2 regions of the Chryseobacterium gambrini genome follow, and region 1 is predicted to be linked to the other one. Evidence: riboswitches for the same ligand, from Rfam matches in the RefSeq annotation. Region 1 holds a riboswitch; the other holds the start of a gene.
The links. A riboswitch is a leader RNA that binds a small molecule or an ion and turns the genes downstream of it on or off. The one in region 1 is predicted to bind S-adenosylmethionine.
Positions count from the first base shown of each region.

Region 1 (10,586 bases):
ATATTCATTCCTGCCTGAATGGCATGATACAGGAAAACCGAGTGCATCGCTTCTCTCACCGTATCATTTCCACGGAACGAGAACGAAACATTGGAAACTCCTCCGCTCACGGATGCATACGGAAGATTTTGGCGAACCCATCTTGTTGCTTCAATAAAATCGATAGCATTTCTGCGGTGTTCATCCATTCCCGTTGCCACAGGAAAAATATTTAAGTCGAAAATAATATCTTCGGCAGGGAAATTTAAACGGTTCACTAAAATATCATAGGAACGTTTTGAAATTTCGATTCTGCGTTCGTAGGTATCGGCTTGTCCCACCTCATCAAAAGCCATGACAATAACAGCGGCTCCGTATCTTTTGATAGCTTTTGCCTGTTTGATGAATTCTTCTTCACCTCCTTTTAAGCTGATGGAATTGACCACACATTTTCCCTGTGCAACCTGCAATCCTGCTTCCAGAATTTCCCATTTTGAAGAGTCGATCATGAGAGGAATTCTTGCGATGTCCGGTTCTGAGGCAATCAGGTTTAAAAATTTAATCATGGAAGCCTTTCCGTCGATCAGTCCATCGTCAAAATTAACGTCGAGAATCTGTGCACCGCCTTCAACCTGATGACGTGCAATATCGAGCGCTTCCCCGAATTTTTCTTCTTTTATTAATCTTAAAAATTTCTTTGAACCGGCAACGTTGGTTCTTTCCCCAACGTTGATAAAGTTACTTTCCGGTGTAATAATCAAAGGCTCAAGCCCCGATAATCTTAAATATTTAGTTGTCGGTTGTCGGTTTTCTGTTGTCAGATTTATACTGTTATTTTCCATCTTTCAGTTTTTTATAATAGCTAATAAATCCGTTAATTAATTTTTTACAAACTAAGATTTGATTTGAAATTTGAATAAATTCAAGCTCGGTAATATAATGTTGGTCTAATGATATGTAAATTTGTGTTTCTAATTCAAATAAAGAGCCTTTCGCAATATGCAAAAATTGTATTGTATCATTAGCTGTTCTTCTCCCACAACCTTCAGCAATATTAGATGGTATTGAAACCGAACATCTTCTAATTTGATTTGTTAATCCAAAAAGCTCTTCTTTGGGATATTTTTTGGTTTTTTCATAGACTAAATTTGTCAATTTTCGAGATTCAATCCATACTTCCAAACTTGTATATTCCATATTTTTTTTCATATTTAAACTGACAACCATCAACCGACAACCGACACCTTTCTGGGAGAATATTGCGAAACCAGATCGGCAATTGCCTTGATATGTTCCGGCGTTGTTCCGCAGCAGCCTCCAATGATGTTGATTAATCCTTTTTCTACATATTCTTTGATCTGACTTGCCATGTCTTCCGGAGTTTCATCATACTTCCCGAAAGCGTTGGGTAAACCTGCATTCGGATAAGCTGAAACAGCAAATTCTGAATTGTGGGCTAAAGTCTCCAGATAAGGCGTCAATTGGTTTGCTCCCAAAGCGCAGTTAAAACCTACACTTAAAAGGTTTAAATGGGAAACTGAGATCAGAAATGCTTCTGCTGTCTGTCCGCTCAATGTTCTTCCTGAAGCATCCGTGATTGTTCCTGAAACCATGATCGGAATTTTGATATTTCTTTCGTCCTGAAGTTCGTCGATGGCGAAAAGGGCAGCTTTTGCATTCAATGTATCGAAAATAGTTTCTACCAAAAGAATATCTGATCCTCCGTCCAATAAAGCTTCGCACTGTTGTTTGTAAGCAATTCTCAGTTCATCAAAAGTAATGGCTCTGTATCCGGGATCGTTTACATCCGGGCTTAAACTTGCCGTTCTGTTGGTTGGACCGATAGAACCTGCCACAAATCTTGGTTTATCCGGATTTTTCGCGGTGTACTCGTCGCAGGCTTTTCTTGCAATTTTTGCAGATTCGTAATTCAGTTCGTAAACGAGATCTTCCATGTGATAATCTGCCATGGCAATGGTTGTTCCTGAAAATGTATTGGTTTCGATGATGTCTGCTCCCGCTTCAAGGTATTTTTTGTGAACTTCTTCAATGGCATAAGGCTGCGTTAAAGACAACAAATCATTGTTTCCTTTTACCGGATGTTCCCAGTTTTTGAAACGTTCGCCACGGTAATCTTCTTCTTCGAATTTATACCGCTGAAGCATGGTTCCCATCGCTCCGTCGAGAATTAAAATTCTTTCGGATAATGCTTTGTATAGTTGTTCTGAATTTTTCATTTATTATATTTTTTCCATAGGTTCCACCTACGGTTATTATTGTTGAACCCTTCGGGTTTTATAATGCTGAATCTTTCGCAGCCCGACTTGAGCGGAGCTCTTTTTGCTGTAGCGAAGCGGAGGCAAAAAAGCGGGAGCCCTTCAATAGACTCAGGATAAACTACAGGCGGATAAAGCTGCCCAAAGCAAATTAATCCAACGCCTGTTTCAAATCTGCAATGATATCTTCCACATTTTCCAGACCTACCGAGCAACGAACCAGACCGGCTGTAATTCCGACTTCGTTTCTTTCTTCATCGGATAATTTGGAGTGCGTTGTAGAAGCAGGATGCGTTACAATGGTTCTCGTATCGCCTAAGTTTGCGGAAAGGGAACACATTTTAATGTTGTCTAAAAAATTTCTTCCGCCTTCAATGCCTCCTTTGATTTCGAAGGCAACGATGTTTCCGCCTAGCTTCATCTGTTTTTTTGCAATTTCATAGCTTGGATGAGATTTTAAGAACGGATATTTTACTAATTCTACATTGGGATGGTTTTCTAAGAATTCAGCTACTTTTAAAGCGTTTTCACAATGTTTTTCTACACGAATTGCCAATGTTTCCAGACTTTTAGACAAAACCCAGGCGTTGAAAGGCGACATGGCGGGTCCTGTATTTCTGGCGAAAAGATAGATTTCACGGATCAGATCTTCTCTTCCGACCGCTACTCCGCCTAAAACACGACCTTGCCCGTCAATTAATTTGGTTGCGGAATGCACCACAATGTCTGCTCCGTATTTTATTGGCTGTTGTAAATAAGGAGTCGCAAAGCAGTTATCCACAATGAAAATTAAGTTGTGTTTCTTCGCAATCTGTCCGAAAAAATCTAAATCCAAGACCTCAATCGCAGGATTGGTAGGTGTTTCCAGATATAAAATTTTCGTGTTGGGCTGAATATATTTTTCTACATTTTCGGCGTCTTCTGCTTTAAAATAGGTTGTTTCGATATTCCATTTCGGGAAATATTTTGTGAACAAAGTATGCGTAGATCCGAAAACGGACTGACAGCTTACAATATGATCTCCGGCATTTAACAAAGTGGCAAATGTGGAGTAAATCGCTGCCATTCCTGTTGCAAAAGCATACCCTGCTTCTGCGCCTTCCATTTTGGCAATTTTATCGGTAAATTCTGTTACGTTCGGATTGGAAAAACGGCTGTATAAATTTTTTGGTTTTTCTTCCGCAAAGCTCGCCCTCATGTCTTCCGCATCCTGAAAAATAAAGCTGGACGTAAGATACAAAGGCGTGGAATGCTCATCAAACTGGGTTCTTTCAGTCTGGGTTCTTATGGCAAAGGTTTCAAAATTGGTTGATGGTTGATGGTTGTCAGTTGATAGTTTTTCTTTGTTATTCATCATTAATACATTTTACATTTGTACTTTTCACAGAATTATTTCGTTTCACTTACTCTTAAAATGTCTCCGAATACACCTCTTGCCGTAACTATTGCGCTTACTCCGGCTCCCATGATGACGATTGGGTTTTCTCCATAACTTTCGGTGTAGATTTCGAAGATTGAATCTGAGCCTTTTAGTTGTCCTAACGCGGAAGTTGCCGGAACGGAAATTAATTTCACATCCAGTTCTCCTTTTTCTTTCTGCAAATCTCCGTGAAGATCTCCCACATATCTTAAAACGTGTCCTTCTTTCTGATTTTCTTTGATTTTCTGATATTCAGCATCTAATTCGTCCAGTCTTGAAAGGAATTCTGACTTAGAAACAGAAAGCAGATTTTCAGGAACAAGATTCTGAATTTTGATATCTTCAAATTCGTTGATTAAGTCTAACTCTCTCGCCAGAATCAATAATTTTCTTGCCACATCGTTTCCTGACAGGTCTTCTCTTGGATCGGGTTCTGTATATCCTTTTTCCAATGCTTCATTGATGATGGTGGAAAACTTATCGTCTCTTAAAGAAAAATTATTGAAAACATAGCTTAATGTTCCCGAGAAAACGCCTTTAATTCTGGTAATATTTTCTCCTGAAAGATGTAGAAGTTTAATGGTGTCGATCAATGGCAAACCTGCTCCCACATTGGTTTCGTAGAGATAGCGTCTGTTGTTTTTATTCAACGTATATCTTAGTTGACGGTATTCTGAAATGGGAAGGGTGTTGAAAATTTTGTTGGAAGAAACGAGATCGAAGCCGTTTTCTGCCAATGTGTGGTAATTTTTTACGAAGTCTTTGCTTGCGGTGTTATCCACAACGATTAAATTTTCAAGCTGATTTTCTTTGGAGAAATTAATCAGTTCCTGAACATCGGAAGGTTTTTCTGCCGTTAAAACCTCATCATTCCAATTGCTGTCGAATCCTTTTTTGTTGAATGCTATTTTTCTGGAATTGGCGACTGCAACTACTTTCAGGTCTATTTTTTTTCGTCTTTTAATTTCTTCTGAAGATTCCAAAACCTGCTGTATTAAAGTTTTCCCTACGTTTCCGTGACCGATAATTGCCAGATGAACGGTTTTCGGTTTTTTGGAAATTTCAGATTCGATGATATTTTTTGCTTTTTCGTCCTGTGAAGATGTCACAACGATATTTACACGTTTTTCGGCTGCAATCTGGTTCAAAAGCAACGGGAAAACATTATTTCTTGCGAGTTCCGCTAAAACTTTGTTAAAGTCTTCTGCAACAAATCCTAACACCGACACATTATTGATGCTGTAAATCTGGGAAACTTTCCCCGATTTTCTTTCTGGTTCAAATTCGTCAATCAGACAATTGACTGCTTTTTCGGAATCGTTTTCATGAACTAAAATGGAGATTCCGTTTTCAATTGCCTGCTGGGAAATTACTCCCACACTGATTCGCGCCAAAGTAAGCGCTTTAAAAATTCGTCCGTCGATCCCGATTTCACCTAAGAAATCTTCTCCTTCAAATTTGATGATGGATCTGTTTTTTAAAAACTTTATTTCTTTAGCATTAATCTTACTCATTTTTCAAAATATTTTTAATGATCGTATTTAATTGTTTATATTCCATTAAGAAGGCATCGTGCCCATGAACTGAGGTGATCTCGTGATAGAAAACATCTTTGTTTTTCTCTTTCAGTTTTTTAAAGCACATTCGGATTTCTGAGGCGGGGAAAAATAAATCTGTATCTACAGAGATCATGTGCATTCGCGCCTGAATTTTTTCCAAATGTTCTTCATTGGCATTGATGTTCATCAGCAAATGATTCATGAGCTTGTATGATTTTAAACTAAATCTTTCGTTTAAAGCTTTTCCGTGATAAACAAGCCAGTCTTCCGACTCTAATCTCTGCTTTTCTTCACTGTATCTGTTTTGAAATCTGTTATTTAACGATTCAGGAGTCCTGTAGCACAACATTGCATGAATTCTGGCTTTCTGTAAAGGTTCATCGTTTTGATTTAATAAAAATTTCTGAACCAGACATTGTGCATGAAGCCAGTCGTGGGTTTTAAAATCGCAGGCTACCGGGATGAAAATTTCGGCAAGATGTGGCTTTTTCACCAGCATTTCCCAGCCGATTCCGCCTCCTAAAGAACCTCCAATAATGGCGTGTAAACTTTTGATATTTAAAATTTCAAGGCCTTTCAAAAATATGTTTGCTATATCTGAAGGCGTGAAATCTTCACATTCATCAATAAAAAAATCATCAAATCCGTTTCCGGGAATATTGAAGCACAGAACTGTATATTGGCCGGTATCGATTACCTGATGTTCTCCAATCAGTTGTTTCCACCATCCTTTTTCTCCTGAAACATTGGAATTTCCGGTTAAAGCATGATTCACTAAAATGATCGGGGCAGAAAACAGGTCTTTCCCGAAAAGCTGATAGCTCAACGTGATATTGTATTCCTTTTGGGAATCGGTACGATACGAAAAATTAATATGTTTAAGTTCTGTTTTCAATTCTATTATTTTAATACAATTGAAAATGCCACAGGAAATGGCTGAAAGAACTTCAGTGAGTTATCTGTCCAAAATAATTCTGGTAGAACGTAGCACCTTCATTGCTTGCGCAAAGGGTTGCTAAGGTTTCATAGGGTCTAATCCCTCAACCTTTCTTGATAACATTTTCAATATTTGAATGAACGAATGGTGCAAAGATAAAACTTTTCTTTTAAATATTTATAAAAATTTAATTTAATCTTACAAACCCCGATAAACAGAAGGATTTCAGGGAAATATTAATAATAATTCAAATTTCGTGAGTTGGAATTTTTTCGCAAAAAAACTAACTTCGTAATGAAAATGATGAGATATGATTGCTGAAAAACAAAGATTACAAGACACAAACTGGAAAAACTGGGGACCTTACGTGAGTAATAAGCAATGGGGAAATGTACGCGAAGACTACAGCCCAAACGGCGATGCATGGAATTTCGCCAATCACAATAACGCAGAAAGCTATGCCTACCGTTGGGGAGAGGAAGGGATAGCGGGAATTTCTGATGCAAAGCAGCTTTTCTGTTTTGCGCTTTCGTTCTGGAACAAAAAAGATAAGATGGTGAAGGAGCGCTTCTTTGGATTGAGCAATCCACAAGGAAATCACGGAGAAGACATTAAAGAACTATTTTATTATCTGGATAATACACCTACTCACAGCTATATGAAAATGGTGTACAAATATCCGATTAATGCGTTTCCGTATGATGAACTGCTTTCTGAAAATGGGAAAAGAAGTAAAAAGGAAGCGGAATATGAAATTTTCGACACCGGAATTTTTGATCAGGATGAATATTTTGATATTTTTACAGAGTACGCTAAAGCAGAATACAACGATATTTTAGTAAGAGTAACGGTCTGCAACAGAAGCAATATAGTGGCTCCGATTGTATTGGCTCCCACGGTGTGGTTCAGAAATAACTGGAAATGGGGTTACAATACATATAAAGGACAAATCAATGCTTCTCATGAAGGCTGCATCACCATCAACCACGACAGTGTTCCAATAAAAAAGTTTTATTCAAGAAATATTGCTGCGGAAAGTGTTTTCTGTGATAATGAAACCAACAGTCCGAAATTATACGGAACACCCTATCCGGGAAATACTTATTACAAGGATGGCATCAACGATTATATCACCTACGGAAGCAACACCGTAAATCCTGAAAAGAGAGGAACAAAAGCTTCTTTTTTAATTGATGAAGTGATTGAAGCCGGACAATCGAAAACATTTGATTTCAGATTGTCTCCTAATGAACTGGAGAATCCGTTTTATGAATTTGATGAGATCTTTAACAGCAGAGTTGCTGAAGCGGATGAATTTTATGCCGAAATTCAGAATGATGTTTCTGATGATGATGAAAAAAACGTGCAAAGACAGGCTTTTGCGGGACTTCTCTGGAACAAGCAGTTTTATCACTATAATGTCGGAAAATGGCTGAAAGGCGATCCGAATTTTGAAGCTCCGAGAAATTTCAACCATTATGTCCGAAACACGGAGTGGAATCATATGCACAATAAAGACATCATCTCGATGCCTGATAAATGGGAATATCCTTGGTATGCAACTTGGGATCTTGCCTTCCATTGTGTTCCGTTTGCGATTATTGATGCGGAATTTGCAAAAGGGCAGCTTCTTTTATTAACAAAAGAATGGTATATGCATCCGAACGGACAGCTTCCTGCCTACGAATGGAATCTGAGCGATGTAAACCCGCCCGTTCATGCGTGGTCATGCTTCCGAGTATTTAAAATTGATGAAAAGCAAAACGGCAAACCTGATCTTTTATTTTTAGAAAAGGTTTTTCAGAAATTACTGCTGAATTTCACCTGGTGGGTAAACCGAAAAGATAAAAACGGAAAAAATATTTTCGGGGGAGGTTTTCTCGGGCTAGATAATATCGGGGCTTTTGACCGGAATATGGTGTTAAAAGATGGACAGCATCTGGAGCAGGCCGACGGAACGAGCTGGATGGCAATGTACGCTCTGAATATGATGCGAATTGCCATGGAACTGGCTCAGTATTATCAGGTGTATGAAGATATGGCGATTAAATTCTTTGAGCATTATCTCTATATCGCCGAAGCCATGGAAAATCTGGGTGAAGGCACAAAAGGACTCTGGAACGAAGAAGACGGCTTTTTCTATGATGTGCTTCAGCTTGGGAATGGTGACAGTGTTTCCCTGAAGCTGAGAAGTATTGTAGGATTGATTCCTATGTTTGCCGTGGAAATCATCGATCATCATTTGTTGGATAAAATGCCCAACTTTACCACCAGAATGGATTGGATTCTGAAAAACAAACCTGAACTCACGAAACTTGTTTCGCACTGGGAAGAGGAAGGTCATGGAAGAAAGCATCTGATGAGTATTCTGAGAAAAAACCGTCTGACAAAAGTTTTGACCAGAATGCTTGATGAGAAAGAATTTTTAAGCCAATACGGAATTCGGGCAATGTCTAAGGTATATGAAGAAAAACCGTTCAAATTTTCTGTTCACGGCACTGAAAATGTAGTTTATTATACGCCTGCAGAAAGTGACAGCCGAATGTTCGGAGGAAACAGCAACTGGCGTGGTCCGATCTGGTTCCCGATCAACTTCCTGATTGTAGAAAGTTTGCAGAGATTTCATTTCTATTACGGAAACAGCATGAAAGTGGAATTGCCGACCGGAAGCGGAGAGAAGAAAAATCTGGATGAAGTCGCTCACGATATCAGCAACAGACTTTGTTCTATTTTCCTAAAAGACGAGAATGGAGAACGTGCTTTCAACGGAGGAAATGCTAAATTTAACTACGATGAAAATTTTAAAGATTACATTACCTTTTTCGAATATTTTCACGGTGATAACGGCCGCGGTGTAGGAGCATCTCATCAGACAGGATGGACAGCTACGGTTGCCAAGCTTTTGAAGCCAAGATTGTTGATGTAATATTAAGTAAACATAAATTTTAACAGGATATTTCAATTTTGAGATATCCTTTTTTTATTATTCACCACATAACATAAATGCCGTCAATTGATATGTTAAAGGTTATAGCTAAAATCTATTTTCTCATTAGTACAAAATAAATTTTTATGCATTTTATATAAAAAATCAATATTTATAAGTAAAAATAATTATTAATTTAACACCTAATAACTATATTAGCAGAATAAAATCTAATAATTATTTCATGAAAGTAAAACTACTACCTATTGCAACTTTTTTAGTTTCATCGTTATTCACAACCCATTTAAAAGCGCAGAATTATCAGCCTTTATTTATTCAAAGCGGATATAATGCAGATGTAGTCGCCAACGGTGTGGGTCCATCGGCTTCTTCCACCAATAATGATGTTGATGGCGTAAGCTACGCATTTGTCTCAAGAGATTTTCAGTTAACGGCTTCAAGTTCGCAACTTACTTACGGACTGCCTGTGAATGGAATTATCAATTCTGTAGTTTCTTCAACTCCGGGACTTTCCTATCAACTGGCATCTTACAGTTCCAACAATGTTTTAAGGCTGCAAAACAGTGGCGATAACGGAACTTTACAATTTTCCAACCCCCTTTCAGCAAACACCCTGTATATGTTGGCAACAGGAGGAAGCGGATCCTGTACCGTAGATGTGGATGTAAATTTTACAGACAATACTTCTCAGACGTTTACCGGCATCAATATTTCCGACTGGTATTACGGGAGCAATTTTGCCATTCAGGGAATCGGAAGAATCAACATCAGCAATAACAATCTTGAATCCGGTTCCGGAACAGATCCCAGACTTTACCAGATTCCTTTATCAATAAATCCTACAAATTTATCCAGAGTCATTAAAAGCGTTACGGTAACCAAATCCGGATCGGGAGGTATTCCGAATATTTTTGCTTTTGCAGCAGATTCTTATAATCCCTGCGAAGCGCCTACCAACATTACCGCGGTTACTACCATGAACGGAGCGACGTTAAGCTGGACAGCTCCTTCCAGTGCGCCGTCTTCGGGATATCAATATTACTACAGTACTTCTTCTACTCCACCAACAGCCAGTACAACGCCTACAGGAAGTGTACCTTCGGGAACTTCAGTTACTCTGAACAGTTTGTCAACAGGACAGACCTATTATTTCTGGGTAAGATCCTATTGCGGAGGTTCATCATATGGATTCTGGAAAATGAAGCAGTTTGCACCGGGACAAATTTCTGCAACGTATACAGGCGGAGATATCAGTACGGAATTCAACTGGGGACCGGATAATACAACAACAACTAACTGTGCAGGAAGTGTATCTATCAATATTCCGAATGGGTACAAAGTTGTATCTACAGATGTAAGCTATACGATGACAACGGCAAGCAACGGATGGATGTCTGAACAGAAAAGTTTATTGGTATGTTCTTCTAACGGAACAGCAGAATCATCTGTAAGTTCAGGATCGGGATCA
Region 1 covers NZ_CP115857.1:3,361,528-3,372,113, reverse strand. The annotation lists gene metH (methionine synthase) at 1-821, opposite strand, end outside; gene PFY09_RS15505 (four helix bundle protein) at 811-1,188, opposite strand; gene PFY09_RS15500 (homocysteine S-methyltransferase family protein) at 1,206-2,216, opposite strand; gene PFY09_RS15495 (O-succinylhomoserine sulfhydrylase) at 2,407-3,609, opposite strand; gene PFY09_RS15490 (ACT domain-containing protein) at 3,645-5,189, opposite strand; gene PFY09_RS15485 (alpha/beta fold hydrolase) at 5,182-6,129, opposite strand; SAM riboswitch class I at 6,187-6,294, opposite strand; gene PFY09_RS15480 (MGH1-like glycoside hydrolase domain-containing protein) at 6,482-9,097, shown strand; gene PFY09_RS15475 (T9SS type A sorting domain-containing protein) at 9,342-10,586, shown strand, end outside.

Region 2 (10,586 bases), 720 kb from region 1:
AGAGATCAACGGAACTCCTACAAGAGAGCATGGTGGCAGCATTTTCGGATTCAAATCTATGGGAGTATATATTCCCGATGCAGATATATATGTATTAGGATTCAGCAATTGCGACTGTCATTCCCCAACACAGATTACAAAAGATATCGCTCAATTAGTTTTAAATAGTCAAATTAGCAGCGTGAAGTAATGGTATAATAGTTTAAAATCAAAATAAATAATAAAATAGGACGTATATCTTTTGTGTAAAAAAATAAAAAGTCCTATTTTTGCCTAAAATCTTTAAGAAAATGATAACGATTTTATCAGCATTTTGGCCGTTTTACCAGTTCCTTTGGACAATTTTCTTCATTACAATGTTCCTTGTAGGATTTTGGTGTATCTTTATGTTCTTCGGGTTGGTAATTCCAATGTGGTTGACAGAAGGTTTGAAAGAGTATTTCGGAAAAGTAAAACCTTTTAATCCGGAAGACATCAGAAGCAAACAGCTGAACGAGCAGGAAGGGGTAGAAGTAATCTACAGCAATCCTAAAGGAAACGGACCATTCTTACACGACAGTCACGGACACGGACATCATTAATTGATTGTCATTGTTTTCTCACCTGAATTCTGAGGAAACAATATCAAAGCAAAACAACATATATTAAACCACTTAATTTTTTAAGTGGTTTTTTTATTTCTATAATTCAATCAGTTAAGTATTATTCAAAGCATACTATTTAATTGGGGTAAAGTTCTGTTTTTCAACAAAAGTTGATTTTTTTTTCGAAAAATAATTTACTTTAGTATTGAATTAACCTTAAAAGGATGAATTATATGAAAAAATTCTATTCCGGTATTTTGTTGTTTGTCATTGCTCATATTTTTGGGCAGATAAGTTATACAATTACCCCGAATCCGTTTAATGAGACGGATGCAATAACGTTAACTGTGCCCGGAAATCAGATTGATGAATCGGCGTGGGGAGTTTCAAACAATGCCATTTATATCTGGACGTGGTCTCTGGATACCAATTATCAGAACAGTCAGGATTGCCCGACAAATGGCAGTTGGAACAATTCCAATGAATCTAATCGATTAAATTATAATGCTGCTACAGACACTTATTCCTTATCTTTTACACCGACAACTTTTTATGCAAGAACAGGCATCGGAAGGTTCGGTTTTTTGCTGAAAGATAAAACCGGTGCACATCAGACGACTCCTGATATTTTTGTTAATGTAGGGATTTTGAATTTAACGATGACAAATCCTGCAGCTAACAGTTTAACATCTGTTCCTACAGGGAATTCTATTAACATTACAGCTACCACCAATGTAAATGCAACTTTTCAGCTTAAAGCCAACGGAACGGTTGTAAATTCTACTTCTACAGCATCAACTTCATATTCTTATAACTACACGGTAACAGGAGATGCTAATATGGAGCTGATTGCAACGCAGGGTTCAGCTTCAAAAAGCTCAACTTTTATTTTGCAGGTTCCGAGAAATGTGATTTCTGAAGCAATTCCGTCATGGATAAGACAGGGGATCAATTATCATCCAACTGATAACACAAAAGTAGGATTGGCTTTGTATGCTCCGTCTAAAAATTTCGTTCATGTGATCGGAAGTTTTAATAATTGGGCAATAAATGATGCTTATTTAATGAAAAGAGATACTGCAAATCCCGATTTATACTGGATTGAGTTAAGCGGATTAACGCCTCAGCAATTGTATACTTTCCAGTACAGAACCAATGATTTAAGAAAAGTGGCAGATCCTTACTCTCCACAGATTCTTTCTTCTTATGACGATCAGTACATTTCTTCTACGACTTATCCGAATTTACCGGCGTTTCCTGCCGGACAGGGTTTTGAGGTTTCTATGTTTAAAACAGGACAGACTCCTTACAATTGGCAGGTTACGAATTTCCAGCGTCCGGCAAAAGAAAATCTTGTGGTGTATGAATTGCTGTTAAGAGACTTTACGCAGGAAAAAAACTGGCAGTCTTTAATTAGTAAGATTTCATACCTGAAAAATCTGAATATTAATGCGATCGAATTGCTTCCTATCATGGAATTCGAAGGAAACCTTTCCTGGGGTTATAATACTTCTTTCCATTATGCATTAGACAAAGCGTACGGAACACCAGAAAAATTCAAAGAATTTGTAGATCTGTGTCACCAGAACGGAATTGCTGTAATTCTGGATATTGCTTTCAATCATGCAACCGGGCGTTCTCCGCTCGCAAGACTTTGGAATGTTGATCCGGATGGAGACGGTTACGGAGATATTGCTGCCAATAATCCTTACTTCAATCAGGTTCCTAAACATTCTTATAATGTATTCAATGATTTTAACCATACAAGTACTTCAACGAAATATTACGTTGAAAGATGTCTTCAGCAATGGTTAACGGAATATCATGTAGATGGTTTCCGTTGGGATTTAACAAAAGGATTTACACAAAGCTGTACTGAAAACGATGAAGCCTGTACAAACGCTTATCAGCAGGACAGAGTAGATATTCTGAAATATTATGCAGACAAGCAATGGGCAATTGATCCGAATTCTTACATGATTTTTGAACATTTGGGAACCGATGCCGAAGAACAGCAGTGGGCAAACTACAGAGTTGCAGAAGGAAAAGGAGTGATGATGTGGAACAACCAGAACGGATCTTATAACCAGAATACAATGGGCTATAAAGAAAACAGTAATTTCGACAGAATGAATCATACATTGCATGGATTCTCTGAAATGAGAGCGGTAGGTTACGGAGAAAGTCACGATGAAGAAAGGTTAATGTTCAAAAACCTTGCTTACGGAGCGGTGAACGGAAGCTATGATGTTAAAAATCTTAATACAGCTTTAGACAGAATGAAAGCTTTCGGAGCGACGTTCTTCACTATTCCCGGTCCGAAAATGATCTGGCAGTTCGGAGAACTTGGATACGAATTCAGCATCAACAGATGTACGAACGGAACCATTAATAACGGATGCAGAACCGATGAGAAGCCAATCGCATTTACTTTGGGATATGATACAGATACCAATAGAAAAGCAGTTTATGATACCTGGGCGAAAATTATTAATTTCAAAAATATATATCCGGTTTTCAAGTCAAAAACCTATACTGTTGAATCAAATAATTTAGCAAACGATCCGAATGGATTAATTACGAGAATTTACGTTTACGACAACGCAATTACAAACGGAGTGAAAAATGTAGTGGTGTTAGCAAATTACACAACGGCAGCTCAAAGCGTGGTTCCGTATTTCCCGTATGTAGGTCAGTGGCAGAATCTAATGGATAACTCTGTTTCTAATGTAACTTCTACAACGGCTCCGATTACTCTTCAGCCGGGAGAATTCAGAATTTTTGGAAATTATGTAGGAAGTTTATCCACATTGGATGTGAATGCTGAAAATAAGCTTTCTTTACAGATTGCGGATAACCCTGTAAAAAATGGTCTGGCAAAATTAATTTACCACAAAGCGAAGAATGGGGAAATCTTTATCTACGATATGAGCGGTAAAAAAATGGATTCATTTAAATTAAATAATGAAAACGGGACCTATGAATTAAAAACAAATTATCCGGTAGGAATGTATTTGGTTCATTTAAAATCAGATACGGGAGTTTCGATTCAGAAAATGATGGTAAAATAACCAGTGGATAACTTCAAAATTTATATTGAGAGATCGCGAAAGCGGTCTCTTTTTTTGCTTATTCATATTTTATCCGCAATAAAAATTAGGGTTGTCAATACGATACTAACGGCTTTTCAATACTTTATTCACATTGTTTTCCACATTAAAATAGAAGGTTGTCCATATCTTATTCATACCTTACTCATACGTTATTCATATTTTACTCACAATTGAAAAATTGTTTATCGACAATTAATTTTTGTATACTAACATCAAATTAATATGTTCCTAATAGGTAATTCACGCGTTATCCACATCTTATTCACAATTTTTATATTTCTGAAAAATTCAAAATTCAATTTTTTTTGCAGATTAAAATTATTAGTCTACCTTTGCGGTAGATTTATCGAGAAAGGTGGAGGGATTTGGCCCTGAGAAACCTTAGCAACCGACATTTTCTGATGAAAAGGTGCTAATTCCAACCCGATTGGGGGAAGATAAGTGAGTCAGTATTCCGTATGAATTCCAGCTTCTTGAAGGTCTTTATGTTTGTTTCGGCAAACCATTTTAAATTAATTTTTTTAAAGCACTGAATAGAATGAAAAAACTCAGCGTAAGCGTACTCCTTTTAGCAATAGGATTTTTATCGGCACAGGAAAAAGAACAGCAGATAGAAGATGTGGTCATTGTAGGAAACCGAAATGCAAAACGCACAAAACTGGAAACTCCGGTTCCGGTAGACATCATCAACATCGAAAAAATACAGCAGTCTTCACCGCAAACTACCGTTCAGGATTTACTGAATTATGTTATCCCGTCTTTCAACTCAGTCCGGCAGTCGGCTTCAGACGGTACAGAACATATCGATCCTGTTACTTTGAGAGGAATGGGACCTGATCAGGTTCTGGTTCTCGTTAACGGAAAAAGAAGACATACTACTTCTTTAGTTAATTATCAGAATACAGTCGGAAACGGTTCTGTAGGTACAGATTTAAGTACTATTCCGGTAATCGCAATCGACAGAATTGAGGTTCTGAGAGATGGCGCGGCGGCACAATACGGTTCTGATGCCATTGCAGGAGTCATTAATATTATCCTTAAAAAGAATCTCGGCGGAACAGCCAGTCTTAATTACGGAATTTCCGGAAGAAATGATGGTGAAACGTATCAGGCAGCAGCGAACTACGGAACTTCTTTAGGGAAGAAGGACGGCTATATCAGTTTATCCCTGCAATTAAACCAAAGAGGAAAAACAACAAGAACGCAGAATCATAATCTTGATATTTACGGTGATAATTTCGCGTATGATTTTGCTCCGGATTTTAATGCTGCAAAAGCGCTGGACGATCAGAAAATTCTTGCCAATGGTTTAACCCGGGATGATTTTAATTTCCAGATCGGTGATGCAAAAATAAAGCAGGCGCAGTTATTTTTTAATTCCGAATATCCTTTGAACGATCAGTTTAAAATATATTCCTTCGGAGGCTTCAGTATCAAAGAAGGGCAGGGTTACGGTTTCAGAAGATTGCCGAGCGAAACTTCAAACAATGTGTATTCTATTTATCCGAACGGTTTTCAGCCGACTTTAGGCTCGAAAATCTATGACATTTCTTATGCAATCGGAGCAAAATATAATAAAAACGACTGGTTTTTTGATCTTAGCAATACATTCGGAAGCAATACATTCAATTATGATGTAAGCAATACCGTCAATGCATCTTTAGGAGCTAAGTCACCAACAGATTTTTATGCGGGAGCACACAGTTTTCTTCAGAATACAATTAATCTTGACGTTTCAAAAAACATCAGGAACTTCAATATCGCATTCGGTGGAGAATTCAGGTTTGAGCAGTACGACATTAAAGCTGGAGATCAGGCTTCCTATATGAGATATGATATTTTCGGAAATCCTGTGACGGCGACTACCAATCAGGATAATATCTCCGGAGCAGGAGGAGCGCAGTCGTTTATTGGATTTTCACCACAAAATGCACTTTCAAAATCCAGACATTCAACTGCAGTGTATGCCGATGTTTCTTATGATCTGGATAAAAAATTAAATGTAGATCTTGCCGGAAGGTTCGAAAACTATTCAGATTTTGGAAGTACACTGAACGGAAAATTAGCGGTAAGATATGAGTTTGCAAAAAATTATGCAATCCGTGCTGCAGTGGGAACAGGCTTTAGAGCGCCATCTCTTCAACAGCAGTATTTTAACAATTCTTACGCAGATATTTCCACCACAGGAAATTCAATTGTTACCAAAGGAATTTTTAACAACGACAGCGAAGCTGCAAAAGCACTTGGTTTCGACAAATTAAAACAGGAAACTTCGGTGAACGGAAGCGTTGGATTTACTTTAAAGCCGATAAGTAAACTTTCTATTACGGTTGACGGATATTTAATTAAAGTAAAAGACCGAATCGTGATTACAAGTAATATTACAGACGATCGACTGGCGGTTTATGGTGTGGAAAGCGGAAGGTTTTTTGCCAATGCCGTTGATACGGAAACCAAAGGAGTAGATCTGGTAGTTGCCTACGACTGGAAAATAGGAGGAGGAAATTTAAATATCAATCTTGCCGGAAATTATACCGAAACAAAAATTACAGATTTCCATTTCCCTGCTAATCTTCAGACACTGCAGAATGAATTTTTCGGACCGGATCAGATCAATATCATCGAAAGTCTGTCTCCCAAAACCAAAGCTTCTTTAGGACTGAATTACGGAATCGGAAAATTTAATTTTCTGGTGAGAAATACTTACTTCGGGAAAGTAATCCGCGACGGATATCCGTTTGGAGGAATTCAGGAATTTAATCCCAAAGTAGTCACCGATGTGAGTGTAGGATATGATTTCACAAAAAATATTAATTTAACCGTTGGAGCCAATAATGTATTTGATGTCTTTCCGGATCTGCAGATTTATGAAAATTCGTATTTTGGGGTTTTCAAATATGCTCCGGTGCAGATGGGAACTCTCGGAAACTATTTCTTCGGAAGGCTTAATTTTACATTTTAGTTAATGAATTCAACTTCACATCAGATCGGCTGGAAAACCGCAGTGGCAATTGTCGTTTCGAATATGATCGGAACCGGAATTTTTACAACACTCGGTTTTCAGCTTACCGACATTACGAATACCTACAGCATATTCCTCCTTTGGTTCATTGGAGGAATTCTTGCTTTGTTCGGAGCCTTTTGCTATGCCGAATTAGGTTCCCATTTCAAAGGAAACGGCGGAGATTTTATTTATCTGAAAGAAACGTATCATCCGCTTTTAGGGTATCTTGTGAGCTGGATTTCCCTCATCATCGGTTTTTCATCTCCCGTTGCACTGGCTGCATTGGCGATGTCGAAATACCTTTCTGCTTTCGATGTTTCTTTTGGAAACAGCTTTGCCATCGGAATTATCTTTCTGGTTTCCGTTTTTTTGTCATTCAGCTTAAAAGCTTCAAGCAGATTTCATAATTTTTTTACACTGATAAAGATTGCGTTCATCATTGTTCTCATTATCGTCGGAATCGGAATTTCAGAATCGGAAACAATTGGGAACAGCCTGAAATTAGATGATTCATGGCAAAAGGAAATTATGCTTCCGGCTTTTGCGACGTCTCTGGTTTTCGTAACGTATTCTTACACGGGTTGGAATTCTGCTTCCTACATTGCAGGAGAAATAAAAGATGTTCAGAAAAATTTACCGAAATCACTCATTGTAGGAACTGTTTTCGTAACCGTAAGTTATCTCTTGGTTAATTTTATCATGCTGAAACACGCTCCGGTAAATCAATTGGCGGGAAAAGAAGATGTGATGGGGGAAGCTGCCAATAATATGCTGGGAAATACTTTCGGTAAAGTGGTTAATATTTTTATTGCTCTACAGTTAATCGCCACCATCAGCGGCTATTTGTGGGTAGGTTCCCGCTTAACACAGGCTTTTGCAAAAGAAAACAGACTCTGGAAATCCTTATCGGTCGGAAATAAAAAAGGAATTCCTGTCCGTGCCATTTTTGCCCATGCCGTGATTGCAACGTTGATTATTTTAACGGGAAGTTTTAAAGAGATTTTTGTTTATACCGCTTTTATTCTGCAGTTATTTGCCACTCTGGCAATTTCTACGGCGTATTTCATTAAAAAAGAAGATCGGAAGATATTCAAATCCAATCTTTTTTACGTTTTTCCGACGGTTTTTTTATTGTTCAGCATTTACATTTTGTATTTCACATTCATTCATAATCCTAAAGAAAGCATCATCGGATTAGGAATTGTTGCTGTGGGAATTGTTTTGTATTTAATTGATAAGAAATTATCCCGCTGATTTAAATTAATCGTAAAACATCAAACATTGTTTTTAACGCAGAGTGCACAAGGATAATGGAGCCAGCTTTGAAAAGAATCCGTCCGCAAGGGCATTTCACTCAGCAAATGACAGCAGAATTATATTTTTGATATCGTTTGGAGACGCCTTAATTTCAACAAGTTATTACGTAAGAAATCATTACAATTACGTATTGTTTTTAACGCAGAGTTCGCAAGGATAATTGAACTAGCTTTGAAAAAAAATGTTCGCAAGGGCGTTTCACTCAGCCAATGATAGCAGAATTATATTTTTGATATCGTTTGGAGACGCCTTAATTTCACCAAGCTATTACGTAAGAAATCATTTACACATTTTTATCACTTGCTGAGTGAAACGCCTTTGCGACCGAAAATAATCACAAACATTTAAAAGAAAAACCTTGCGGACATTGCGTTAAAAGAATTGAATCATTAAGAATATTATTTGAACTTCTGACTTTTAAATTTTGGTGTTAAATCATTACAATTAAGCATTGTTTTTTAACGCAGAGTTCGCAAGGATAATTAGACTAGCTTTGAAAAGAATCCGTTCGCAAGGGCGTTTCACTCAGCAAATGATAGCAGAATTATATTTGCAATCATTTAAAAAGAAAGCTTCTGCAGACATTGCGCTTAAAAAAACGATAAATTCAAAAACTCTTGTGAACATTGCGTTAAAAAAGATTCTTCAATACGCATACGCTTCATTCAGAACAACAAACTATTAGTTTTAAAATTGAATTAATAATCCGTATCTTTGCACCCACAAAATTTTCATAATGTCTAAATCATTAATTCCAAAATTAGAAGCTATAAAACAGAGATATAATGAGGTGGCAGACCTTATTATACAGCCTGATGTTATTTCAGACCAAAAAAGATATTCTTCTTTGAACAAAGAATATAGCGATTTGGGGAAAATTGTAAAAGTTTACGATCAATATAAAGGAGCGTTGGATACGATTGAAGAGTCCGACGAAATTATTGCCGACGGATCCGACAGAGATTTCGTGGAACTGGCAAAAATCGAAAAAAACGAAGCGCTGGAAAAAATTCCGGGATTAGAGGAAGAATTAAAAGTTTTATTAATTCCTAAAGATCCTGCAGACGACAAAAACGTCATCGTGGAACTTCGTGCCGGAACAGGAGGTGATGAAGCAGCCATCTTCGTGGAAGATATTTACAGAATGTATTCCATGTATTTCAAAACGAAAGGATGGAGACACGAGATCACAGATTCTAACGAAGCGGCGAAAGGGTACAAAGAACTCATCATGAAAGTGGAAGGAGAAGGCGTGTACGGAATCATGAAATTCGAATCCGGAGTTCACCGTGTACAGCGTGTTCCTGAGACAGAATCTCAGGGAAGAGTTCACACTTCGGCAATTACCATTGCAGTTCTTCCGGAAGCTGAAGAAGTGGATGTGGAAATTAATCCTGCAGATATCGAAATGCAGACTTCACGTTCAGGTGGAGCAGGAGGACAGAACGTTAACAAGGTTGAAACTAAAGTGCAGCTTACGCACAAACCTTCAGGATTGGTGGTGGTTTGTCAGCAGGCACGTTCTCAGTTAGCTAACCGTGAACTGGCGATGGAAATGCTTCGTGCGAAATTATACGACATTAAGTTGCAGGAAGTTCAGGGAGATATTGCGGCACAGAGAAAAACAATGGTTTCTACAGGAGACCGTTCTGCAAAGATCAAAACGTATAATTATCCTCAGGGAAGAGTTACCGATCACAGAATCAATAAATCCATGTATAACTTAGATGCGTACATGAACGGAGATATTTCTGAGATGATCGATGCCGTTATCATGGCAGAAAACGCCGAAAAAATGAAAGGCGAAGAAGAAAGTTTATAAAATCTTTACCATAAAATCTTTTGTAAGTCTCCGGAGTATTTCGGAGACTTTTATTTTTATATTAATTGAATGTTTAAAATATGAATTTTTTTAAATTGTTTTAAATCAGTTTATTACAGGCGATTTTTAATGCTTGTTTAAAAATAATTTCCTCAAAAGCTTTTTTGATCGCATAAATAATGTACATTTATATAAGCTCTTAATTTTTTAGGAGCTTTTTTATACACTAAAATTGAAAATGAACTATACTTATGAAAATGCTTAAAATTGCCTTTCTGGCAATACTTCTTTTCTCTTTTCAAAGCTTAAAATCCCAAAATATTCTAAAGCCTGAAAATGTTTTTAATCTTTACTTTAATTCTTTTGTAAAATATGATGATGAATCTGTAAAAGAACTCAACAGTTATCTTATTAATTTTCTGGGAAAAGAAAGTACCCACAGAATCAGACTTAAAGACACTTATAAAGAAAGGATAGACGATTATACCAGACTTTTTCTTGCCGGTCTTCCTGCAGATGTGGCATCTGAATGTTCGGTTGAGGTTAAAAATTATTTCAGTGCTTTGATGCAGAATTTTACCAATGCGAAATATAGAGTAAAAGAAATTAAAACCGTAAATGATGAAAGATTTAAAGAAAACGGGTTCTCCGAAGTTACATACGAAGCAAGTTTTAAGGTGCCCTCTCATCGTCTGATGCTCAATATAGGAGACATTAAAAATATTGGTGCGGGAGAAATGAAAAAA
Region 2 covers NZ_CP115857.1:2,638,316-2,648,901, reverse strand. The annotation lists gene PFY09_RS11960 (serine hydrolase domain-containing protein) at 1-190, shown strand, start outside; gene PFY09_RS11955 (hypothetical protein) at 291-581, shown strand; gene PFY09_RS11950 (alpha-amylase family glycosyl hydrolase) at 818-3,655, shown strand; SAM riboswitch class I at 4,038-4,141, shown strand; gene PFY09_RS11945 (TonB-dependent receptor plug domain-containing protein) at 4,236-6,659, shown strand; gene PFY09_RS11940 (APC family permease) at 6,663-7,955, shown strand; gene prfA (peptide chain release factor 1) at 8,755-9,840, shown strand; gene PFY09_RS11930 (hypothetical protein) at 10,092-10,586, shown strand, end outside.
Region 2: another riboswitch for S-adenosylmethionine. It lies ahead of PFY09_RS11945 (TonB-dependent receptor plug domain-containing protein); the one in region 1 lies ahead of PFY09_RS15485 (alpha/beta fold hydrolase).